Regions from separate parts of the Desulfoplanes sp. PS50 genome, predicted to be linked through region 2. Evidence: predicted binding sites of a transcription regulator. Region 2 holds the regulator's gene; the other holds the start of a gene.
The links. The regulator sigma-54, encoded in region 2, starts transcription at its own class of promoters, with help from an activator protein. The targets are predictions, from matches to a motif close to CTGGCACGGNNNNTGCTT.
Positions count from the first base shown of each region.

Region 1: ACTVJH_RS11240 (NifB/NifX family molybdenum-iron cluster-binding protein) is a predicted target of sigma-54. The motif match lies at 1,832-1,849, and genes of this name have one in related genera.

Region 1 covers NZ_JBSPZA010000024.1:34,586-37,997, reverse strand. The annotation lists gene ACTVJH_RS11255 (nucleotide-binding protein) at 1-172, opposite strand, end outside; gene ACTVJH_RS11250 (DUF5320 domain-containing protein) at 507-797, opposite strand; gene ACTVJH_RS11245 (NifB/NifX family molybdenum-iron cluster-binding protein) at 963-1,322, opposite strand; gene ACTVJH_RS11240 (NifB/NifX family molybdenum-iron cluster-binding protein) at 1,332-1,766, opposite strand; gene ACTVJH_RS11235 (DUF190 domain-containing protein) at 2,078-2,452, shown strand; gene purT (formate-dependent phosphoribosylglycinamide formyltransferase) at 2,449-3,412, shown strand, end outside.
Region 2 covers NZ_JBSPZA010000014.1:12,789-16,200, forward strand. The annotation lists gene lptB (LPS export ABC transporter ATP-binding protein) at 1-358, shown strand, start outside; gene rpoN (RNA polymerase factor sigma-54) at 504-1,949, shown strand; gene hpf (ribosome hibernation-promoting factor, HPF/YfiA family) at 2,058-2,597, shown strand; gene ACTVJH_RS07875 (PTS sugar transporter subunit IIA) at 2,601-3,050, shown strand; gene rapZ (RNase adapter RapZ) at 3,054-3,412, shown strand, end outside.

The DNA.
Region 1 (3,412 bases), on a different contig from region 2:
CGGTTTTTTCGTCCTGCCATGTGGTGGACAGGAAAAAATGGGAATTGGGCTCCTCGACGTCGCAATCGACCAGAGTCACCTGACGACCCATGTCTTTTAACAAGGCGGCAAGATTGACGGAAATGGTTGTTTTACCTGTTCCGCCCTTGCCGCTGGCAATGGCGATTTTCATGCTGGCTCCTAAAATTTTCGGGTCATGGGGGCCCCGCAGCGGGGGCAGGTGATAGATTCGCACGGCTTTCCCTTGCGATGGGGAGAGGATGTTCCGCATTGTCTGCAGAAACACAGGGAACCGGGCACGTACGTCTCGGGGTTGTGTTCAGGAGGTCGTTTCGAGACTCTTGAGTTCAATGTGGAAAGGCAAGAATTGGTACATTGATCCATGACAATCATTCCTTAACAACGGATCACAAAACAAAACAGGCCGTGCGGCCTGCACACGGCCTGTTGCATGATTTGTGATGCATTGTATCCCTGAGTCTGTTTCAAGTAAGGCAAAAAAAGAATCAGTCAAGGGTTTCGCGTTGTTTCCTGAGTTGTTCGAGTTCCTGGCTGAGGGCCGTGATGCGGTCATCGAGCAGGGCCTTGTCACTCGTTTCATCCATGGGCTGCATCGGCGCATTGGGGGTATAGCCCCCCCAGGCGAATCGTCCCTGTCCCGTGCCCCAACCTCGGCCCCATCCGCCGCCTCGGCCGAAACGGGGTCGCATTCCGTATCCGGTTCCTGAACATCGGCCAAAGCCACCGCCCGTCATGGGGCCTTGTCCTCTGGGTCCTGTTCCGTCGAATCCTGGCATGATCCATTCCTCCTTGTTGCGTTGTGATTGTTCCCCTGGTGGCCTCACAAGTGGAGCATCGGGCGCGATGACACCGTAAGGGGCCAGGAAAAAGATCGTTGCCAAAAAATGGTTGCCCGTATGAATGAACATTGCATTTCATACCGGGGTAAAAAATATTTTTGCTTACCAGTGCCCGGGCTTGTTAGCATCGGCCGTAGGGGTGAGCTCGCCTTTTTTGTACGCCTCGACAGCCTCGCCGACCGTGCCGTTGGAAAACAGGTACATGGCGATATTACCCTGATTGAGAGCGGCAAAGGCTTTGGGTCCGATATTGCCGCTAATGACCGCCTGGGCCCCGGTTTTGGCCACATTTTGGGCCGTCTGGATGCCGGCGCCCTGGGGAATGTTCAGGTTCTGGTCATTGGATGCGAACTCTATGGTTTCGGTTTCCAGATCATAAACCAAGAAACCTTTGGCGCGACCGAATCTCGGGTCAACCATGCTCTCCAGGGTATCACCCTGTGAACTGATAGCGATTTTCATGCGGTATCCTTATTTGAGGTTGTTGGGGTTGCTGTTCAAATGGGGCACATTGTGCTGCCGTGCGTGACCGAATCTGCGGCCTCGACCCTGCCCCCGTCCACCGCCGCGACATTGTCCCTTGCATCCCGGCATGGCCAGATCTTCAAGGGTATTGTTCTGCCAGGCTGTGAGCACCGCATCGATTTCTCCGCAAATCCAGGGGATGACATCGATATCACTGCTGCTGATCAGGCGAAGGGTGCATCCGGAGATACCTCCGCAAACGAGGGTGTTCACCCCGCAGGACACAATGGAAGAGACCTTGGAAGGGAGGTCGCCGAACGGGAGGGAAATGTGTCCTGCGGGGCAAATATGTTCATCTTCAACATCGTAGATACGGAATTCTGAGGCATTGTCGAAAAGCACTGCCAAACGGGTTCCATAACAAGCGAGACACAGACGCATACCAGATTCCGGATTCGATGGTTGAAGAGATGTGTTGCTACAATATGCCACAATGTGATTCGATAAAGCATGAAAGATGCCATGTTTTTAGTTGTTTTTATTTCAGTATGTTATAGTTTTGAGTAAATGATAAGGAAGAAAAATGAGCCTAATTTGTTGTGAAGAGGGCGTTTTTTGAGCCCATTTTGCAAGACACAAACGGGGTGGATAACCCCGGGGAAATGAGATAAAGAGCCCATCGTTCACCTGTCCGTGATGCGACATATCGTCCATGAGATCATAGCGACCATCCTGGTCGAGGAGGAAGGCTCATGCCTTTGCGACATCATGCCGAAAGAATCAGAATCTATGTCGGCGAAAACGACATCTACGAGGGCGTGCCGGTTTATGAGCGGCTTTTAAGAACCGCGCAAGCCATGGGAATTCCCGGTGGAACAGTGACCAGGGGTATCGCCGGATTCGGCGTCCGCGGTGTCAGGACGAACAAGATTCTCCGGATCTCCGAGAACATGCCCCTGGTCGTGGAGATGGTCGCCAACAGTGAGCCTATCGGTCCTTTTCTGGAGGCCATCAAACCCATGATCGCCGAAGGCCTGGTAACCCGTGAACCCGTGGAGGTCGTTTTCTACCATCACGAGTCCCTGAAAGACCAAACTGCAACCACAAGCACAACGAGCACATCATGACTACCATTGGAACCCCTTTGTCACCTACGGCCACCAAGGTTCTTCTGCTCGGCTCGGGAGAATTGGGCAAGGAAGTCGTCATCGAACTGCAGCGACTCGGCGTGGAGGTCATTGCCGTGGACCGCTATGAAAACGGCCCGGCCATGCAGGTGGCCCATCGTTCCTACACCCTGTCCATGCTGGATGGAAAACGGCTCCGGGAGATCGTGGAACAGGAAAAGCCGGACTATATCGTCCCTGAAATCGAGGCCATTGCCACGGATACCCTGGTGGAACTCGAGGAGGAAGGGTTCACGGTCATCCCAACGGCCCGGGCTGCACGGCTGACCATGAACCGGGAGGGAATCAGGCGACTTGCTGCCGAGGAGCTTGGCATCATGACCTCCCCGTACCGTTTCGCGGCCACAAGGAAAGAATTTCTCGAGGCGGTTGAAGCCGTGGGCATACCCTGCGTGGTCAAGCCGATCATGAGTTCTTCCGGGCATGGTCAATCAGCTGTCAGGAGCAAGGACCAGATCATGCCTGCCTGGGAATTGTCCCAGAGCGAGGGCAGGACCGGCGCCGGAAAGGTCATTGTCGAAGGATTTGTTGATTTCGACTACGAGATCACTTTGCTCACGGTTCGGCATGCGGGAGGAACCTCTTTTTGTCTGCCCATCGGCCATCGACAGGAAAACGGGGATTATCAGGAATCCTGGCAGCCTCAGCCCATGTCGGAAGCGGCTCTCGAAAAAGCCCAGCAGGTGGCCGAGGCCGTGACCTCCGCCCTGGGCGGATACGGTATTTTCGGTGTGGAACTATTCATCAGGGGGGATGAGGTTCTTTTTAGTGAGGTATCCCCGCGTCCTCACGATACAGGTATGGTCACGATGATCTCTCAGGATCTTTCTGAATTCGCCCTCCATGCCCGGGCCATTCTGGGACTGCCCATTCCTTCCATCGCCTTTCACGGTCCGTCGG
Region 2 (3,412 bases):
GCAACTCGGGATATCCCGTCTTGCGGATCAGAAGGCGGCCTTTTTGTCCGGTGGGGAACGCAGACGGTTGGAGATAGCCCGGGCCTTGATCCAGGAACCCACCTTCATTTTACTGGACGAACCATTTGCCGGAATCGATCCCCTGGCCGTGGAGGATATCCAGCAGATTATCCGGTCGTTGCGGGATCTGGGTATCGGCGTACTCATCTCGGATCACAATGTCCGAGAAACCCTCAACATCTGTGATCGGGCCTCTATTGTGTATGATGGACAGATCATCCTTGATGGAAAGCCCGAACAGATAGTGGACGATCCCAAGGCCCGTCAGATTTATCTTGGAGAAGATTTCAGACTTTAGGTGATTGCAAGAGGGCTTCTTCTGTGGCACAAGTTACATAGTGGCAATCTTGATGATTTTCGCATTTTATTGAAATAATTCATGGCATCTTTTTACTACGGGCAACGTGCAGTTCCCGGGCAGTCCTTCCGCGACGAGACTACTTATGGCTTTGGAATTACGACAGAATCTCAAGCTCACCCAACAATTGGTCATGACACCGCAGTTGCAGCAGGCGATCAAGCTCTTGCAACTTTCCCGGGTCGAGCTTCTTGATGTGATTCAGGAAGAACTGCTTGAAAATCCCTTGCTCGATGAACAGGCCTTGGGTGAGAACAAGGGGGATCAGGAAAAAGACCAGGAGCCTGAAAAAAAGGGGCAGGACGAGCGCAAGGAGTTTGCAACAGAAGAGAAGGATTTTCTCAAGAATGCGGAATGGGAAGATTATCTCGGAGATTTTTCAAGCACCACCAGGCAGGTTCAGGGGTACGAGAGTGAATCATTGGAAGAGATCAGCTCCTATGAAGGGCGGGTCTCGGCAAAGCCTTCCCTTGAGGGACATCTTCTCTGGCAGCTCCATCTTTCCGATATCAATGAGGAAGACTGCCGTATTGGGGAGCTGATCATCGGCAACCTGACCTCGTCGGGCTATCTGGCTACGCCTGTAGATGACCTTGCCAAACAGCTTCAGGTAACCACTGAGGAATTGGAACGTGTTCTCGATGTTGTCCAGCATTTCGACCCGTTAGGCATCGCGGCTCGTACGGCTAAAGAGTGTCTACACATTCAGCTCGATGCCGTGGGGGATAATGATCCTATTCTTCGTTCCCTGATCGAGGATCATCTCGAGGATATTGAACAGCGCAGATACAAGCCTCTTTTGCGCAAGTTCAAGCTTTCCAAGGACGATCTCAAGGAATATCTTGACGTGATAACCTCGCTCGATCCTCTGCCCGGTGCGAGTTATGGATCGTCCACCTCTGTCTATGTCAGCCCGGACGCCTATGTGTACAAGTATGACGATGATTTCATCATTGTTCTCAACGATGATGGGTTGCCGAAACTGCAATTGAATCCTTTTTACATGGAAACCATGCAGGGCAAGACGACCAAGGAGGATTCCTCGTATCTTCATGAAAAAATGCGTGCGGCCCAGTGGCTGATGAAGAGTCTGCAGCAGCGTCAGCGTACACTTTTCAAGGTGGTTGAAAGTATTCTCAAGTTCCAGCATGATTTTTTCGAGCACGGGTCATCACGACTCAGGCCTCTTATCCTCAAGGATGTGGCCGCAGACATCGATATGCACGAGTCAACCGTGAGCCGGATCACGACCAACAAGTATCTGGCCACGCCGCATGGTATTTACGAACTCAAATATTTTTTCAACAGCGCGCTTGATCTCGATGATGGCTCACAGGTCGGCTCAGAAAGCGTCAAAGTGGCCATCAAGAAGATCATTGAACAGGAAAATCCCAAGAAACCCCATAGCGATGAAAAGATTTCCAAAATGCTCAAGGATATCCTTGAAGTGAATATAGCGCGCAGGACAGTGGCCAAATATCGTTCGGCCCTTAATATTGAATCGTCTTCCAGACGGAAGAAGTTTTTTTGATTTCCAGGGAAACGTGTTTTCTGAGAGCGAACGGAATCTTTCTTGGAGCCGTCTTTCGGGCTGCATAGATGTGTTGTCATGTACCCACCTTAATCCAGGAGGTATTCTATGAATATGAGCTTCAACTTCAAGAACTTTGAACCTTCGGATCATCTGCGCGAGTATGCAAAAGGGCGTTTTGGCAAACTTGCCAAGTATGTGCCCAATTCGGAGAATGCAGATCTCCAGGTCAATCTTGAAGTGGAAAAATTCCGTCATCGGGCCGATGTGGTTCTCACCGGTGACAACCTCCGATTATCGGCTAATGAGCAGAGTGAGGACATGTACTCTACAGTCGATTTGTTGCTCGACAAGATTGAAGCCCAGGTCCGGCGTTCTCGTGACAAGGGTAAGAAAAACAGGAAAAAGGGGGGAGCTGGAAAAATCGATCTCGATATGCTGGATGAGAGTGAACCTGTAAAACAGGCTCCAACCATTGTTCGCTCTGATCGCTTTTCCCCCAAGCCCATGGGAGTGGATGAAGCGGCCATGCAGCTTGACAATCTCGAAGATGATTTTCTGGTTTTTTTCAATGCTGAAACAGAACGGGTCAATGTGATCTATCGCCGCAAAAACGGAGATTTTGGTCTTATCGATCCTGGGATTTAATACATGAAACTTGCTGATTTTATCGATGACGAATGTGTAATCGCAGATTTACAGGCCAGGACCAAGGAGGAGGTCCTGGCCGAACTTATTGAACCGCTCAAGAGCGCCTGGCCCGGTCTTCCTCAAGATAAGATTCTTTCAGTTCTTCGTGACAGGGAAAAACTCGGGACCACGGGTATCGGAGACGGTATTGCCATTCCTCATGGCAAACTCGAGGGGATCCAGGACGTTAAACTTGTTGTTGGCCGTTGTGTCGAGGGACTTGATTTCAAGGCCCTGGATCACAAACCCTGCCGGATTTTTTTTCTTGTTCTGGCACCGGAAAATGTTGCCGGCATGCATCTGCGGATTTTGGCCCATATATCCCGTCTTCTCCAGGACGCATCCTTCCGGCAGGCGTTTCTCGAGGCACCTGACCGGTCCACCTTGTGCAACCTGCTCAAAGAGGTCTAGCTTGTGAGTCCCAGCCATCCCCCTGTTGTCATTGTGACCGGTCTTTCAGGTGCAGGTAAAAGTACGGCCCTCAATGTGCTGGAAGATCTCGGTTTCTTTTGTGTCGATGGGCTTCCGGTGAGTATCGTCACCGCCTTGGTCACCTTGTTTTCAGGTGAGAAGACCTGTAAATACAGGGGGATTGCCCTTGGAATGGATCTTCGACAGGTCGACTTCATGGAGCAGTGGCTGCTTGCCAAGAAGGAATTGGACAAGCTTGGTGTAACCCCGAAGATTCTTTTTATCGAGGCCGCAACCGAGGTCCTGCTGCGCCGCTATGCCACAACGAGGCGTCCTCATCCCCTGGAGTCCAGGGAAGCAGG